Regions from separate parts of the Trichocoleus sp. DQ-A3 genome, predicted to be linked through region 2. Evidence: predicted binding sites of a transcription regulator. Region 2 holds the regulator's gene; each other region holds the start of a gene.
The links. The regulator NtcA, encoded in region 2, controls nitrogen genes in cyanobacteria. The targets are predictions, from matches to a motif close to TTTGTANNNNNNNNTACAAA.
Positions count from the first base shown of each region.

Region 1: the regulator NtcA is predicted to act here: its motif matches at 2,153-2,172, upstream of crtR (beta-carotene hydroxylase).
Region 3: the regulator NtcA is predicted to act here: its motif matches at 939-958, upstream of NDI44_RS22005 (ferredoxin--nitrite reductase).
Region 4: the regulator NtcA is predicted to act here: its motif matches at 1,521-1,540, upstream of NDI44_RS05765 (ChaB family protein).

Region 1 is NZ_JAMPKC010000004.1:492,086-496,522, reverse strand. Features, by position in the region: gene sppA (signal peptide peptidase SppA) at 1-470, shown strand, start outside; gene aroH (chorismate mutase) at 567-986, shown strand; gene crtR (beta-carotene hydroxylase) at 1,044-1,946, opposite strand; gene NDI44_RS10885 (COP23 domain-containing protein) at 2,260-3,099, shown strand; gene NDI44_RS10880 (CHAT domain-containing protein) at 3,340-4,437, shown strand, end outside.
Region 2 is NZ_JAMPKC010000001.1:6,346-10,782, reverse strand. Features, by position in the region: gene NDI44_RS00060 (DUF3084 domain-containing protein) at 1-983, opposite strand, end outside; gene ntcA (global nitrogen regulator NtcA) at 1,231-1,902, opposite strand; gene fabI (enoyl-ACP reductase FabI) at 2,282-3,058, shown strand; gene hisB (imidazoleglycerol-phosphate dehydratase HisB) at 3,212-3,856, shown strand; gene NDI44_RS00040 (WG repeat-containing protein) at 3,987-4,437, opposite strand, start outside.
Region 3 is NZ_JAMPKC010000019.1:98,982-103,418, reverse strand. Features, by position in the region: gene NDI44_RS22010 (DICT sensory domain-containing protein) at 1-585, opposite strand, end outside; gene NDI44_RS22005 (ferredoxin--nitrite reductase) at 1,060-2,595, shown strand; gene NDI44_RS22000 (CmpA/NrtA family ABC transporter substrate-binding protein) at 2,676-4,010, shown strand; gene ntrB (nitrate ABC transporter permease) at 4,101-4,437, shown strand, end outside.
Region 4 is NZ_JAMPKC010000002.1:564,621-569,057, forward strand. Features, by position in the region: gene NDI44_RS05745 (pentapeptide repeat-containing protein) at 1-227, shown strand, start outside; gene NDI44_RS05750 (SRPBCC family protein) at 296-883, opposite strand; gene NDI44_RS05755 (hypothetical protein) at 1,122-1,277, shown strand; gene NDI44_RS05760 (hypothetical protein) at 1,298-1,489, shown strand; gene NDI44_RS05765 (ChaB family protein) at 1,638-2,429, shown strand; gene rd (rubredoxin) at 2,645-2,809, shown strand; gene NDI44_RS05775 (NAD(P)/FAD-dependent oxidoreductase) at 2,861-4,129, shown strand; gene lpxD (UDP-3-O-(3-hydroxymyristoyl)glucosamine N-acyltransferase) at 4,246-4,437, shown strand, end outside.

The DNA of each region.
Region 1 (4,437 bases), on a different contig from region 2:
AGCGCTTGCTAGAAAAGATTGGCGTTTCTTTCAAGGTGATCAAATCGGGTCCTTATAAAGATATTCTGGCTTTTGACCGGGAACTCACCGAGCCGGAAAAGAATATTCTCCAAGACCTGATTGACGTCAGTTATCAGCAATTTGTGCAAACGGTTGCTGAGGCTCGGAAGCTGACAACCGAAACGGTTAAAAGTTTTGCCGATGGTCGCATTTTCACAGGTCAACAAGCGTTAGAACTGGGGGTTGTTGACCGGCTCGGCACTGAGGAAGATGCCCGCCGTTGGGCTGCGGAACTGGTCGGTCTCGATCCCGAAAAAACGAAGTGTTACACCCTGGAAGAACGCAAACCTTTCTGGAATCGTGTGGTATCGAGCAGAGTTCAAGGGGCATCTAGTCTATCAGCTGGGATAGACTGGTTAGAATTTGAACTTTCTACCAGTGGTCAGCCGTTGTGGCTTTACCGACCCTAGTCTGAAGTTTAGATTTTAGATTATAGATGATTTAGATGATTCTGAAATCCAAAATCTAAAATTCAAAATCCCAATTATAAAATGGAGGATGCTTGCGTGGAGTGGCGAGTTCGAGCGATTCGCGGGGCAACAACTGCCTCACAAAACACGGCTGAGGCAATTCGAGAAGTGGTAGCGGAACTACTCGATGAATTAGAAGTACACAATCAACTACATCCCGATCTAATTATTAGTGCCACGTTCTCGGTAACGCGGGATCTGGATGCGATCTTTCCCGCTGCGATCGCTCGCTCTCGTCCCCACTGGGACAATGTTCCTCTGCTCGATGTCCAGCAAATGCACGTGGAGGGAGGGCTGGAGCGTTGCATCCGCTTCTTAATTCACGTCAATTTGCCAGCTTCCCATCCACCGATTTACCATCCTTATCTGCGGGGAGCTAAAAGCCTAAGACCGGATTGGAGTTTGTCTCAGGTTAGCTTATCCTCGCAGTCAACGATTCAGTCGTTTCATCGCTGAGGTTTTTTGTCATTAGTGATTCGTCCCTCGTCATTGACGAATCACTAATGACATTTATTAGCTATTTTCTAGGTTTTTAGGTGATTTGTTGTGAAAATGGATGCCTAAAAAAACGTCATATAAAAAGCTCCAGAAATTTTTTCCTTGCCAGATTCCCAGAGTTTGATAACAGCCTTTTTCATCTAAGAGGGGCTTGGTGGCGTAATAAGCATTCTGGTAGTGATACCAGGGAATGGAAGGCCACAAATGATGAATGAGGTGGTAATTTTGCCCCATGATCAGCAAATTGAGGATGGGGTTGGGGTAAACTCTGGCATTTTTCCAGCGATCGCGTTCTTGATGAGGGCGATGCGGCAAATAATCAAAAAACAATCCCAGCGCCAATCCTACCAGGGCAGAAGGGATAAACCAAAAATTGAGAATGTAGCCTAAGAAGTGGTACTGAATTGAAATATAGAAAATCGTCCCGACAAACAAACGGCTTAAGAACCATTCCAAAAGTTCGTATTTTCGCCACAGCTGACGTTTAAAGAAAAATACTTCGTGGTATAAAAACCGCACCGGAATTAACCACAGGGGTCCGCCAGTAGAAACGTAATGATCTGGATCGTTTTCCGGGTCATTGACATGGGCATGATGCTGCAAATGAACCCTAGTAAATACTGGGAAGGCAAAGACTAACATCAGCGCACTGCCATGTCCCAGGATGGCATTGATGACTCGGTTACGATGGGCAGAATTATGACAAGCATCATGAATCACCGTTCCACAAATGTGCAAGGCGATCGTGTTTGTGATAAAGCAACACCAGTGAGGCCACTCCCAGAGCCAATAACCAAAGTTTGATAGCACAACCATCGCTACGGCGGCTAGAAACATGAGTAGCGTTGGGCTTAGGGACGCAGGCGGTTCCAGGAAATGTCTGGGAACTGTCAGCGGCTTTTGTGCCTCCAACAACATTGTTTTCTCCTTTTGAATGATTTAAGGGTTCTGCGGGAACTTTGCTTCGGTTTTCCCGTCACTATGGCATCTAGGGGGGTATGTTGTGCAACATTGGATACAGGATAAACAGTACCCACTGATTGACAATTTTCAAAAAACACGCTCTATTTTCCTGACTTCTTACCCTTATTCCTACCAGGGAAGCGGGGGATTCTAGTCGTGCTTTCGTAGTATACGCTACGAAGACCGATTTATAAAGATTTATGAAATTAGCTCATTTAATTCAAATGATGCTAACGATAGTCAAAAAATATACAGGAGGATTGTTGATATGTCACCACATCTGTCTAGGTTCGCGTTTGAAGCAAAGTCCTTAGTGGTCAAAAGTGTGGCTTTATCTGCCGGTTTAGCAATTCTACTGAATAGCGGTATTGCCTTTGCCGGTTCTGTTCAGCAAGCGCAACTGCCGGGTGTCGAAGATGAAAATACTCAAACCTCGGATGGAGATGTTGTGGTAGACACCGATGGGAGTCCAGATACCACGACTAGCTCAGGAACGGAATCGGAGAATAGTACAACTGCTAACAAGCCACGGTTTACCTGCCAGCTAACGAACAGTCAGTATATGGTGATGTATCACCCGAAGAGCCAACCCGATCAAGCTTATGCTTGGGCAACTCCCAGTCCTTTAGGCGGTGGCTGGACGGCTGAGAGACGTTGTAACGAAATTAGTCGCCGATTAGAATCTTATCGACCCGATGGTCTTCAGGAAATGCGGGCATCGGTGGAAAATAACTACAACGTTGTTTGTATCACGACTCAGAAAAACCCAGACTGTCGGATTGTGCTGACTGTGCCTCCTGGTGAAAATCCGCAGTTAATCCGCGATCGCGTTTTCCAAAATATCAGCACTGCTGACAGCGGACAGGTGACAGAGGGCGTCAATACCTTTGTTGGAGGTCGGGATGCTCAGATGCTCAACGATCTCTTAAACTTGGGCTTATCTTCCCTTGGCGGGACCACGAATCGCTCCAGCCGTAAGTCACAAAGCGTTAACCTGCGACCTTTCTTAGATCGAGCTGATGGTGGCACCGGCACCCAGTTGAAAGGCGGAGTGCCTATGCGCTCGAATCGAGCCAATCCTCGACTGAATCCAGGCAACTTCCGTTAAAAATTGTTGATGGGTGATCGGGGACTCAAACCTGCGATCGCATAATCGGCACAATCAATAGAATAGAGAAGATACAAAATTGTTTGGCTTCCCAATATTGAGCCGTCTGGAAGCCAGACAATTTTATTTATTTACAGATGGCGATCGCTCTTAGGAGCTAAAACAAATAAAAGCATTCCTAACACGTTGAATCTGTCAATGTTACTTTAGGGATATTGACAACAGGGTAAGTGCATAACTATGTCAGCCGTTAGAAATATAAGGCTGTTACTGGTAGTGTTTTCACTAACAGCGATCGCTAACTCGCTTCAACCAGTACAAGCACAGCCGATTACCCCAGCGGCTGACGGCACCGGCACAATTGTTACTCCAGAGGGGAACCGTTTTAACATTAGTGGCGGCACGCTTTCAAAAGATCAAGCAAATCTTTTTCATAGCTTTGAGCAGCTAGGATTAAATTCTGGGGAAATTGCGAACTTTCTTTCTAACCCTAATATTCAAAATATCTTAGGGCGGGTTACAGGTGGGAATGCTTCTTATATCAATGGATTAATCCAAGTCACAGGGGGAAACTCTAACCTGTTCTTGATGAATCCAGCGGGGATTATCTTCAGTTCTCATGCCAGCCTAAATGTTCCTGCTTCATTTACCGTCACCACTGCCACAGGTATCGGTTTTGGCAGCAATTGGTTTAATGCAATTGGGGCGAATGACTACGCTACATTGGTCGGAACGCCCAACCAGTTTATTTTTAACACTCCTCAACCTGGAAGCATTATCAATGCGGGGAATTTGGCAGTATCGGGGAATTTAACCCTGTTAGGTGGCACGGCAGTTACTACGGGGCAGATGAGGGCGACTGGGGGGCAAATTGCTGTAGTCGGTGTACCGGGTGAGAAATTAGTGCGGCTGAGTCTACCCGGCAGCCCTCTAAGTTTAGAAGTTCAACCGCTACCTACCTCAAATACAGCCACGCTACCCTTTACTCCTTTATCCCTCCCTTCGCTGCTAACGGGCGGAAATCTCGCGAATGCCACGGGATTAACCGTCAATAGCGATGGCACGGTACGGTTGACTGCTTCTAGTGCTGAGATTGGCACACAACCGGGTACTGCGATTGCTTCTGGCACCCTGAATGTATCGGGTCAAACCGGAGGCACTGTCTATGTCTTGGGCAACCAAGCGAGTGTCATTAGTGGCAATATTAACGCTTCGGGCACCAATGGCGGCGGTGCGGTACTGATTGGCGGTGATTATCAGGGTCAAGGCAAAGTGCCAAATGCCTTACAAACATTGGTTAGCAGCGACTCGGTGATTTCTGCCGACGCACTGCACAAC
Region 2 (4,437 bases):
AGACTACCCTGACGCAAAGTTTGATAAGACTGGTAATACTGTTCTAAGGTTGCCACTTCCTGCTCTAGGGAAGCTTGTTGTTTTTCGAGTTCTTTAAGGCGATTTTCTCGCTGGGCAATCACCTCATCTCGTTGAGAAATTTTGTTATCAAGTAGAGATAAGGCTTTGTCTCGCTGGGCAATTTGCTCATCGCGATCGCTCAGGCTCTTCCGAAAGGCAGCAAGTTTCTCATCAAGTTCCACAAGGGCTTGATCCCGCTTGAGAATTTGCTCATCGCGTTGGCTAATTGCTCGGTCTTGCTGGGCAATTTTTTGGTCGCGCTGAGTCACTTTCGCTTTGAATTCAGTAATTTCAGCTCTGACTTGATTTCGCTGCTGGAGCAATTCTTGGCGTTCTGCTTGAAGTTGTTGGATTTCCGAACGTAGCGTCTTGGCTTGCCCTGAGACAGATGTAAGCTGTTTTTGGGTTTGCTGAAAGCTGCTGGCAACCCGGGTCAGTTCGCTTTGAGTCTGATTTAGTTGCGCCTCCGTCTGGCCTTGTTTAGCCAGCGCAGCTGCCAAAGATCGATTAATCGCATCTAAGCGCTGCTGAGCGACAGATTGCTGGGTGCGAGCTTGAGCGAGTTCCTTCTCTACTTGCTCTTTTTGGGCGGCGGTTTTAGCAAGTTCGCTTTCGGTTTTCCGTTTCTGCTCGTTCGCTTTAGCAATATCCTTACTTGCTGTCTTGAGTTTTTTCTGCACTTCTTGGAGTCTAAAAACTCCAATCCGCAATTGTTCGCTGGTCGCGAAGATGATTGTTAGTGTTGAGGCAGAAATCGTTAGCCCTGTCAGAATCGTTACTAAAACAGCTGTTTTGCGGGGACGCAGATTGAACAACGACAGGCGTGCTTTTCCCACGCGCGTGCCAATGCGATCGCCTACCGTTGCGATGACGCTTCCCAACACTAAAATAGACAAAATCAGGAAGAGCGCACTGTCGGTCATTGTCTGCTACAGTCATTCCAGTTACAGCCTATCGCATCGCAGGCTAGAGAAAGGGTTAACAGGAATTAAAGATCGAAGGTGAAATCGGAAAGGTTAAAGGTTGGAAGGTTGAAAACTATCCGCTTAAAACCTGACACCTTTTAACTCAACTCCCGACTAAATGTTAAAACTGGATAACCTGCTCGCGCTACCATGCCGTTTTAACCAACAACCTAACCTACAACCTGACGAGAGCCTCTAGCTGTTTTCAAGTAAACTGCTGACTCAGTGTAACTGGGTTGTGTACCGTAATTTTTTTCTTGTGGATAGAAATCATTTTTTCCTCCCGCAAATCTCCCAGTAAGCGGGTGACAGTTACCCTGGTGGAGCCGATTGCTTCTGCGATCGCTTGATGAGAAAGCTTCAGATCGATCGTAATTCCATTGGCGGTAGGAACGCCAAAATCACGGCACAGAATCAACAGAAAACTCACCAAGCGCGATCCCATATCTCGGTGAGCTAATGTCTCAATCATCATTTCTGTTTGCAAAATGCGCGAAGAAAGCCCTCGCAGCATCAACATCGATAGCTCCGGATTATCCTTGAGCGATTGCTCTACCTGATCGATCGGTGCCGAAAGCAGCTCCACTGGCGTAAATGCTACAGCGTGATAAAACCGATCCGAACGATGCCCTGTAATTAAGGACAGTACTCCAAAAACGCTGTTTTCTCGCAGCAGCGCCACGGTAATTTCTTCCCCAGCTTCATACACGCGAGACAGCTTTACTGCACCTTTGAGCAAAAAGTATACCCGTTCAGCCGGGTCTCCTGGGAAAAAGATCGTCTTGCCCCGCTCAAAAGTTTCCACCACGGGTGGAAACGCCCCACCTCCCAGTTGACGGAACACAGCTGCTAGCGGTCTATCTTGCGTCACTGCCACTTCCTTTTTCCTAAATGCTGCCCTACAGACTTCTGCAACTTTCTGTCGGAGGAACTTTAACCATAGCAAAACAACTATGAGAGTTTTCTGACATTAGACACAGATAAACTGACTTCCAAGCGGTTTTTGTGCTATTTGATACAAAATTTTAAAGTAGTTTCCCCGGCTACCTTCTTTAGTTCTCTCCCTGCTCAAGGCAAGTAAGATTATGACGGAAAATGTTGATATCTTGACAGTATCTGCGCTATCGGGTGGGATGCATGGTGAGTAAGGAGGCACGCTCCTTACCCGTACTAGACAGCCTTGCTCCGGGCGATCGCGATCTTGAATACTCCCCTAAATCGGATATCCTCTAATATTGCCTTCAAAATCGACATTTATGCTAGATTTAACCGGAAAAAACGCCCTTGTCACCGGCATTGCCAACAATCGATCGATCGCCTGGGGGATTGCTCAGCAACTGCACCAAGCGGGTGCGAATCTAGGAGTGACTTACCTGCCAGACGACCGGGGTCGCTTTGAAAAAAAAGTGGCAGAGTTGGTAGAACCCCTCAACCCCAGCTTGTTTTTACCCTGCGATGTCCAGAATGAGACCCAAATTCAGTCTACATTTGACGCCATCCGCGATAAGTGGGGTAAGCTAGACATCCTGATCCATTGTCTTGCCTTTGCGAACAAGGAAGATTTATCAGGTGATTTTAGCAACACTACCCGCGCTGGCTTCACCCAAGCTCTAGAAATTAGTACCTATTCTCTGGTGCAACTTGCCGGGTCAGCAAAACCACTGATGACAGAAGGCGGCAGTATTGTCACGCTGACTTATCTAGGCGGCGTTAAGGTGATCCCCAACTACAACGTAATGGGAATTGCCAAGTCTGGATTGGAAATGAGTGTCCGTTACCTGGCATCTGAATTAGGTCCACAGAATATTCGCGTGAATGCAATTTCGGCAGGTCCTATCCGCACTTTGGCATCGTCGGCGGTAGGTGGCATTCTGGATATGATCCATCACGTTGAGGAAGTAGCACCGCTGCGACGCACTGTAACTCAGAAAGAAGTGGGAAATGCGGCTGCTTTCTTGTGTAGCGATTTGGCAAGTGGCATTACAGGTCAGGTGCTGTATGTCGATGCGGGATACGAGATTATGGGGATGTAAAAAGAATCAAACATTAAAAATTAAAAATTAAAAAGCAAAGATTCTGCTAATTTTTAATTTTTAATTTTGCATTTTTAAGGCTTTCGCGTCTCCCAAATGCTCAGTAACGTAGGATAATAAACTTAACTTTATTTTCTTGAGTGAGCATCTGCGATGCAGGCACGCGATCGCCAATTTACACCTTCTCCAAGCATTGAACAGCTTTTGTCTCCTCGCATGGCAAGGGTTCCCCGCAAGACGGGCGAAACGGATGTTATCGTCACCGTCAAATTAGACGGGAATGGCACTTGCAATGCAAAAACTGGCATTCCGTTTTTAGACCATATGCTGCATCAAATCGCCTCTCACAGCCTGATTGATTTGGATGTAGCCGCGACGGGAGACTTGGAAATTGATGACCACCATACCAATGAAGATGTGGGAATTACCCTAGGAATGGCGTTGCATCAAGCACTGGGCGATCGCAAAGGAATTGTCCGATTTGGGAATTTCCTCGCCCCTCTCGATGAAGCGTTGGTTCAGGTAGCGTTAGATTTTTCCGGACGCCCCCACCTCAGCTATGGCTTGGAGATTCCGACTCAGCGAGTCGGGACTTATGACACTCAGCTAGTGCGGGAATTTTTTGTGGCGTTGGTCAATCACAGCCAGATGACGCTGCACATTCGCCAACTCGATGGAATTAATTCGCACCACATTATTGAAGCGACGTTCAAAGCGTTTGCGCGATCGCTCCGCATGGCAATCGAAGTTGATCCCCGTCGTAGCGGTACGATCCCCAGTTCTAAAGGCGTGTTATAGGTTTCCTTGCAAATACACTCCGATAAAGGCAACGAGAGCCGGGGAAATCCTCACCAGGCTCTCGCTTCATTCTGCTGAAGTTTCCGCGACCACTGACTCTCAATTCTTCTATGTCTTCAGAAATGAGAACTTATGGAAGAGGTTTGCGGATATAGCCATATTTATTGCCAATCTTAACTTTTGCTAGCCCTTGCGAAAAAGATTGAGCGCTATCAAATTGGGGTTTAATTACGAATTTGCCACTCTTATTGATATAGCCCCATTTGTCGCCGTTCTTTACCGCTGCTAGGTCTTCTGAAAAGTTATAAATATTATCAAATTGTGGGGGAATGACAACATTGCTTGCCTTGTCAATATAGCCTACCTTAGTGTCTATCGTTATGCCCGCCAGTCCTTGAGAAAAGTCCCCAGCCCAATCAAATTGGAGTGGAATAACAAGATATCCCATTTTGTCAATATAGCCCCACTTATTATTACTGGATATCACTGCTAGTCCTTCCGAAAAAAACTTAGCTTCCTCAAATTCCAACGGAACAATAACGTCTCCCCGATTATCGATATAGCCCCATTTGTTGTCTTTT
Region 3 (4,437 bases), on a different contig from region 2:
AACGATGCAACTGACTTGCCGATCGAACGTCCAGATTCCCTCAAACCGGCGGGCGGGGTCTATCCCTTCAAACGATGACATCCGCAATCGGGAGGTGGTTCGAGGAAGGTCAGAAGTGCGGCGGCTAGGGGAAAACGCGGGTGCGATTCCTTTTCTAGCTGCGGTCTTTCCTCTTACACCCTGACGCGATCGCCCATCCTCTGTTAGGTTTCGTTCTCGACAAACCAAGCAGGTAGCATAATTCTGCCCGATCACCACTAAGTGCCACTCTTGACTTAAACCATCGGTTGGCTCAAACGCAACAGTTTCGTAAGCTTCCGAACTGTTGCTAAAGTCGGTTTCTGGGGCTGCCAACACATATAACTGCTCTGTCCGTTCTGCAATCCGTCGGTAACGGTGAGCCTCCTGACGATAGAAGCGCTCTCGCTGGAAACTGGCAATCACCAGATGCTGGTCTAAAGATGCCAGAACCTGGTCTTCCATCGCATGAGATAAGGCGATTAAGGAAGACTTGAAATACATTTGAGGTCGCAGCTGGGGCAGGACTTGCAGCAAATCTGCCAGCACAGAAGTCGGGATGATCATTTAGTAATTTGCCGAGTTTCGTACCCGTTCTATGCCTATCGTACAAAAGAGCGTTCCCTACTAACGGTTTGAATATTTCCTTGTAATCCGGTTTTAACGATTGTAAATTCTCACAAAATTGCTTAACTCCTCGTTCAAGGGGAGGCAAATCGCTTTTGTATGAGTTTTCTTATTTGACGGCTGTGAGTTGCGGGAAACTCAATGATTGCATTGATAGGGGTTTTGGGGTCGCGATCGCTTCCCCAAAACCCCTCGCCACAAGAATTTCTTATGTAAATCATTAATCCTCCTTAAGGGGGATGTCATGACTAAATGGCATCCGATCGATGCAAAAACTTCATTTGTATTAACATTTTGTAATTTCTTATACGAATTTCACAGTTGAGTTTGCATAACTTATCATCAACGAGCAATTGACAAACACAAGATTATCCGTTTGCGGGCATTCGAGCGCCACGTAATGAGGACACACCCATGACAAGCACAGCCACGCCCACAGCAAGTCTTAATAAATTTGAAAAATTCAAAGCAGAGAAAGATGGTCTGGCGGTAAAGGCAGAAATTGAACATTTTGCCCAGGTTGGCTGGGAGGCGATGGACGAAACAGACCGCGACCACCGACTCAAGTGGGTAGGGATTTTCTTCAGACCCGTTACGCCCGGAAAATTTATGATGCGGATGCGGATGCCCAGCGGTCTCCTCACCAGCGATCAAATGCGAATGCTCGCCGAGATTGTGCAGCGTTACGGTGAAGATGGCAGCGGCGACATCACCACCCGGCAAAATATCCAACTGCGGGGAGTCCGAATCGAGGATGTGCCAGAAATTTTCCGACGGTTAGAGCGAGTCGGGATGACCAGCATTCAGTCGGGGATGGATAACGTCCGCAACATCACGGGTTCGCCAGTTGCGGGGATTGATGCGGATGAATTGTTTGATACGCGAAGTCTTGTGCAGCAAGTCCAGGACATGATTACGAATCATGGGGAAGGCAACAAAGCTTTCAGCAATCTGCCTCGGAAATTCAATATTGCGATCGCGGGTTGCCGCGACAACTCGGTTCACGCCGAAATCAACGACCTTGCCTTCGTCCCCGCCTACAAAGAGGGCATCTTTGGGTTTAATGTCCTCGTCGGTGGTTTGTTCTCTGCCAAGCGGTGTGATGCTGCCATTCCCCTCAATGCTTGGGTGCATCCTGACGATGTTGTAGAGGTATGCCGAGCCGTTTTAGAAGTTTTTCGCGATCGCGGTCCCCGATCGAATCGGCACAAAGCACGGCTGATGTGGCTGATCGATGAATTGGGGTTAGGACAATTCCGAGCCTTGGTAGAAGAATATCTGGAGAAGCCTCTCCAACCAGCCGCCGAAAAAGACGAAATTGACTGGGAAAAGCGCGACCACATCGGCGTGTACCCCCAAAAGCAACCCGGCTTAAACTACGTCGGCTTACACGTTCCCGTGGGGCGTCTCTATGCCCAGGATATGTTTGACCTGGCTCGGATGGCTGAAGTTTACGGCAACGGCGAAATGCGGTTCACCGTTGAGCAAAATGTCATCATCCCGAATATTCCCGACTCGCGCTTAGACGCCTGCTTAGCCGAACCCCTGCTACAACGATTCTCGATCAATCCCGATCCCTTAGCGCGATCGCTAGTCTCCTGCACCGGGTCACAGTTCTGCAACTTCGCCTTAATTGAAACCAAAAACCGCGCCCTGGCAACGATTGCAGAACTGGGAGCAGAATTATCTCTAACCAAACCCGTGCGGATTCACTGGACTGGTTGCCCCAACTCCTGCGGTCAGCCTCAAGTAGCCGACATCGGTTTGATGGGGACAAAAGTTCGCAAAAACGGCAAAACCTTAGAAGGTGTCGATCTTTACATGGGAGGCACAGTTGGTAAAGAAGCCCATTTGGGTACCTGCGTCCAGAAAAGCATTCCCTGCGAAGACCTCAAACCTGTATTGCGGAATTTATTGATCGAACAGTTTGGGGCAACTCCTCGTTTCTAGGGGTGGCAAAGAAGCTTTTAGCGACTCCCTACCACCAATTCCCGACTACGTACCACCGAGTTACCACTTCCAAGAGAAATATGAGCAGAGTTTCTAGACGGCAATTTATCATTACAGCAGGCGCAGCCACAGCCGGAAGCTTGCTAGCTCATGGCTGTAGTTCCGGCCCGACCGATAGCGCCAAGTCCGCTTCAAAATCCTCCCCCGTTGCCACCAGCACGGCAGCCAACGCGCCGAAAGTAGAAACAACCACCGCCAAGCTAGGATTTATTGCTCTAACGGATTCCGCGCCCCTAGTTGTAGCCCAGGAAAAAGGGTTGTTTGCCAAATACGGCATGACAGAGGTTGAGGTTGTCAAGCAAGCTTCCTGGCCCGTCACCCGCGATAACTTGGAGCTAGGCACAGCCGGTAACGCCGGTGGGATTGATGGGGCGCATATTTTATCCCCCATGCCTTACTTTATGAGCTTGGGACAAACCAAGAACAAGCAGCCAGTGCCGATGTACATCCTGGCGCGGTTAAATACCAATGGTCAAGCAATTTCTGTTGCCAATACTTACAAAGAATCCAAAGTTGGCTTAGACAGCAAAGGACTCAAAGAAGCCTTTGCCAAAGCTGGGGGCAAAAATGACTTCAAGGCAGCTATTACCTATCCTGGTGGTACCCACGACCTCTGGATGCGCTACTGGTTAGCAGCAGGCGGCATCGATCCAAACAAGGATATTTCTACAGTCCCCGTACCACCGCCTCAGATGGTAGCGAATATGAAAACGGGCAACATGGAAGCCTTCTGTGTAGGCGAACCGTGGAACGCCCAGCTGGTGAACCAAGGGCAGGGTTACACCGCCTTGGTAACGGGAGAACTGTGGAAAGACCATCCCGAAAAAGCTTTTGCGATGCGGGCTGATTGGGTAGATAAAAATCCCAATTCTGCCAAAGCACTGCTAATGGCAATCCAAGAAGCCCAGCAGTGGTGCGATAAGGCAGAAAACAAAGAAGAGATGTGCCAAATTGTCTCCCAAGCAAAATGGTTTAAAGTCCCAGCCAAAGATATTATCGAACGCTCCAAAGGCAACATTGACTACGGCGATGGTCGCCCGGTCGTGCAGAATAGTCCGCTACTGATGAAGTTCTGGTCAGATAACGCTTCTTATCCCTACAAGAGTCACGACACCTGGTTCCTAACTGAAAACATCCGTTGGGGGAATATTCCTGCTGACACCAACATTAAAGAACTTGTTGACAAAGTGAACCGGGAAGACCTCTGGAAAGAGGCAGCCAAAGCACTAGGAGTTCCTGCTTCAGAAATTCCGACTAGCAGTTCTCGCGGTGTTGAAACGTTCTTTGATGGCGTCAAATTTGACCCCGAAAAGCCAGAGGAATACTTGAAGAGTCTCAAGATTAAGAAGGCATAAATCGCGAATAGCGAATAGTTCCAGAGGAATCGGCTATTCGCTGTTTGCTAGCCAATGACGAATCAATATGATTAACAATTAGGAGCGAGAATGACTGCTAGAACTGAGAATCGCCTTTCAAGTAATAATTCCCAGAAGCTAATCGGAACCTTCTTTCAGAAGAAACTTAAACACATTGTGCCACCGCTGCTAGCACTTGCAGCTTTTATGATCCTTTGGCAAATCCTCTGCCCTCCGGGTTCTAAAGGTTTGCCAGGGCCAATCCAAGTACTAAGAGAAACTTGGAACCCCTATATTATCAATCCATTTTTTGATAATGGCGGTACGGATAAAGGCTTGGCGTTGCAAATTTTCGCCAGTTTACAACGGGTAGCGATTGGCTTCTCTCTGTCTACCTTAGTTGGGATTGGGTTGGGGATTTTGATTG
Region 4 (4,437 bases), on a different contig from region 2:
GTGCTAACTTATACGTAGCGGACTTAGATCGCGCCCAGCTCAGAAACGCTAACTTACAAAATGCCATCCTAAGATTTACGCGCTTAACGGATGCCAACTTAGAAGGTGCTGACCTGCAAAAAGCGACTTTGAGATTTGCAAACTTGACAGGTGCCAAGCTGAAAAATGCCAACTTGCTTGGGGCTGACTTAAATAGTGCTAATTTATACCAGACAAATATCCGATGAAGAATTCTGCCTGGTATCGTTATCCCCGATAATTTAGGTGCATTTAGAACTAAACGCGATCGCCTCTTTTAACTGCCGCACATCACCTGGCGCATAGTTCGCATATTCACAGGCAGTTCTAGCTGCATTGCCTGTTCGATGAAAATTGACGGCACTGGGATATTGGGCGTTGCTTTTACTGTATAGGTGAGCAAAGTGCCATTCTCGTAATCTTGCAAACTTAAGTCAGCACAGAAATCGGTAAAAGTACCTTTTTCCAAGCGAAAATGAATTTGCTGCTGCACGATCTCAGACACACTCAGATAAGCCTCAACCTGAAGACTGAGAAACAGGAAAGTTTTCGTGGCAACTTGGTAAACACTCTTGGAACTCGTCCCTTCCGGTAAGCCAACAGGCGAGGAGACGTTGGAGTGCAGTACCTCAGAGTGAGTAACATCTGGGAAATATTGCACCCAACGGGGATAGTCTGTCACTTGTTGCCAAACGCGCGATCGCTCGATTGGCAAATACATTTGGGCAGTAACAGCACCCCCCCACGTAGAACGCAATTGCGTTTCTATCAAAATCTCACCTTGCAAAAGCGCCGTTGAGTATCTCTTTCTCAGCGACAAGTCTGAGGCGGCATCCATCGAGTCCGACGGAAAAAGTATACTCATACTGACTCAGCTACTCCTCAATCAATAGTAATTCGATGTCAAGCTAACACAGGTTGTCTCGGACGTGGAAGGCAAGGTATGTTGGCTAATCTCCTAATTTGATCCTACATCGCTGTTTCAGCAACTCAGTATGTAACAATGATGACCATAATTCCTCAAGCATGTCAGGAGCCAAGGAACGTGAGTTGCTCTCCCAACCCAGGCACCGCAATTTTGTTGTATCGCTGGCATTGCTTTAGTGATTACAGCGATTATCGTGGTGCTGAAAGGATCGGGCGTTCTGAAGCAGCTTCCTGACTACGTCATCTGGGCGTTAGTTCTCTTTACCTTGGTTGCTGCCTCGGCGGCATTTGCAGCTTGGGCGGACGTAGCCGATGGCAATATTCTGTTTTAACCATTTATTTGGTCGAGTCTGTGAGCCAAACTCCTAACCCTGAAACCCTGATTTCTTCTATTTTTGCCAGTGTTGTAGGGCTGACAATTGCGGTGTATCTGTTGCGAGGATTTGGAATTCTCACGTTCATCCCTGGCGGCGTTATCTGGATATTAATTTTGCTTTCAATTGCGAGTGGGATTACTTACGGCGTTCAGCGCACTCGCCGATAATTGCTTTCTTTTTCAAAGTTTGTTAAGTCATTTAGTATCTTTAAATACATTTAATATCAACCTTCGGGGCGATTCGCTGGAATTGTCATGTTCGCTATTCTCCAAGAGAAATTAACAAAAATTAAAAAACAAATTTCAGGAGAAGTGAATGACCGCGACAAACCCAACTACACAGCCAAGTGTTTCCACAGTAGAACGCAGTATCTCAGCCGTTTTCAAAGAGCGCGAACAAATTGAGAAAGTGATTCACCGCTTGCTCGATCGGGGGATTTCCCGCGACGATATTTCAGTAATCGGCAAAAACTTTCATTCCGAAACTCGCATCGCTGGATTCATCACCAAAAAAGATGTGATTTTAGGCGGGCTAAGAAGCGGCGGCATCTTTGGTTCCTTGTTTGGTTCAGCCCTTGGCTTGCTGACTGGTGTGGGAGTGCTGTTCATTCCTTTTGTGGGTTCAGTCGTCGCGGCAGGACCCATTGGTGCGGCGTTGCTGGGTGCAGCAAGTGGTGCTTTAGCGGGTGCAGCGGGCGCTGGTTTAGTTTCTGCTTTGGTCGCTTTGGGAATGCCAGAAGACAAAGCTGCCATTTATCAAACTCGCGTCGAAGCTGGAGATTTTCTGGTAGTTGTAGAAGTCTCTGCCAATCAATCCGGTGAAATTCAGCTGCTGCTAGAAAGTGCTGGTGGCGAAGAAGTGCATACCAGCGAAACCACATTACCCCGCAAACGCGCTGGGAAACTGGAAAGTCCTAGCGATTTGTCCCCGGAAGTTCGTTCTCACCTCTCAGAGGATGCTCAAAGGACATTTATCGCCAATTACAACAAAGCGCTAGAAGACTCTGGCGATGAATCCAAAGCCGAACATCATGCCTGGGATGTTGTTTCTGAACAATTTGAACAAGATGAACACGGCTTTTGGTCGAAGGCTAAAGCAAAGCTCTAGCAACTGGGCGGTTGAAAGTGCGTCTACAAGAGAATTAACCTGCTGGCGTGGGTTTCAAAACTTTTGATTCGGCTTAAGGCAAGTGCGATTCAGCGATAGTCCTTGGCTCAAAACTTAAGTTTCTTGAAGATGAACAATGGGTTCTGCAAAAGCCGATGTAATTTCGATTACGTCGGCTTTTAGTATTATGTATAGGCAAATGTTGAGGAGCGATAATGAAGAAGTATATATGTACAGTTTGCAACTACATCTACGATCAACAACAAGGCGACCCAGATAGCGGTATCCAACCGGGTACGGCATTTGAAGATATCCCGGAAGACTGGGTATGTCCTACGTGTGGAGCCACAAAAGCGGATTTTGAACCATACGACGGGTAGGGAGATGATATCGCATCTGTACGGAAAATATTCCGTGAAATCGGCAATAGCTTGATTGTGCAACCTTTAAAAGTAGTAGTGATTGGCGGTGGGGCAGCGGGGTTTTTTGGTGCAATTACCTGTGCCGAAACTTATCCCCAGGCGCAAGTAATTTTGTTAGAAGCAGGACGACAACCCTTATCTAAAGTTCGGATTTCTGGCGGCGGGCGATGCAATGTTACTCATGCTTGCTTTGACCCGGCTGGTTTAGTGCAATATTACCCCAGAGGTGGGAAAGCACTTCGGGGGGCTTTTAGTCGTTTCCAAGCTAAAGATACAGTCGTTTGGTTTAGCGATCGCGGCGTCCAATTGAAAACTGAACCGGATGGACGGATGTTTCCAATTACAGATAGTTCCGAAACTATTGTGGATTGTCTGTTTGAGGCAGCAAGGGCATCTGGAGTGCAGATTCGCAGGGGAACACCTGTTGATAAGATTTTCCGGCAAGTGACTTCATTGAATCAACCACTCGACACCGGCTTTGAGATCCAGTTGAAGTCAGGAGAGATCCTCAAGTGCGATCGCATTCTCCTCGCTACCGGCAGCAATCCCCAAGGCTACCGCTGGGCAAAAACTTTAGGACACACGATTGAACCACCCGTTCCCTCTCTATTCACCTTTACGATTTCCGACCCCCGGTTGCAAGATTTAGCCGGAGTCAGCGTGGAAAGTGCGCGGCTGCGTTTAGGTGTCGGTAAAACTCAGTTAGAACAAATCGGGCCATTACTGATTACCCACTGGGGTTTGAGTGGCCCTGCTGCCTTGAAACTGTCTGCTTGGGCGGCTAGAATGCTGCACGATTGCAATTATCGAACAACGTTGCAAATTAATTGGCTACCCCAGTACAACCCGGAAAAGCTGCGGGAAATGCTTTTGGCGGTCAAGTCCCAATTACCCCAACGCGCCATTTCTACCAGTTGTCCGCTGCCCTTACCTCGACGCCTCTGGCAGAGTTTAATTGCTGCTGTGGGGATTAGTGGGGAACAGCGTTGGGCGGAATTATCTAATAAAGTTCTCAATCAGCTAATTCAAGAACTTTCCGAGGGTAAGTACCAAATTCAGGGGAAGGGTGTCTTTAAGGAAGAATTCGTTACCTGTGGCGGCGTCAACTTAAAGGAAGTGAACTTTAAGACAATGGAAAGCCGCATCTGTCCGGGACTTTACTTTGCCGGAGAAATCCTCGATATTGACGGCGTCACGGGTGGCTTTAACTTTCAGAGTGCCTGGACGACTGCTTACTTAGCGGGTCAGGCAATGGGCAATGAAGAAATTAAAAATTAAAAATTAAAAATTAAAAACCCAAAAATTTAATTTTTAATTGTGTCTTGGCGGTGCGAATACTTGATGAATCTCTTGTATAGCTGCCAATTCATTTACAGTTGTCCATGAATATGCCGATGAAATTTCACGAAATTGTCGAAAAACTGGGTACTACTGCCGCCTGCAATAGTTTGACCTCAAATACAGATTGCAACCCGGAAATTACGGGAGTAGCACCCGTCGATGAGGCTGCCATTGGCACACTCAGCTACATAGAGGGCGCGAAATTTGCGGCTTTTGTGGGAAAAACCTTTGCCAGTGCCTTAATT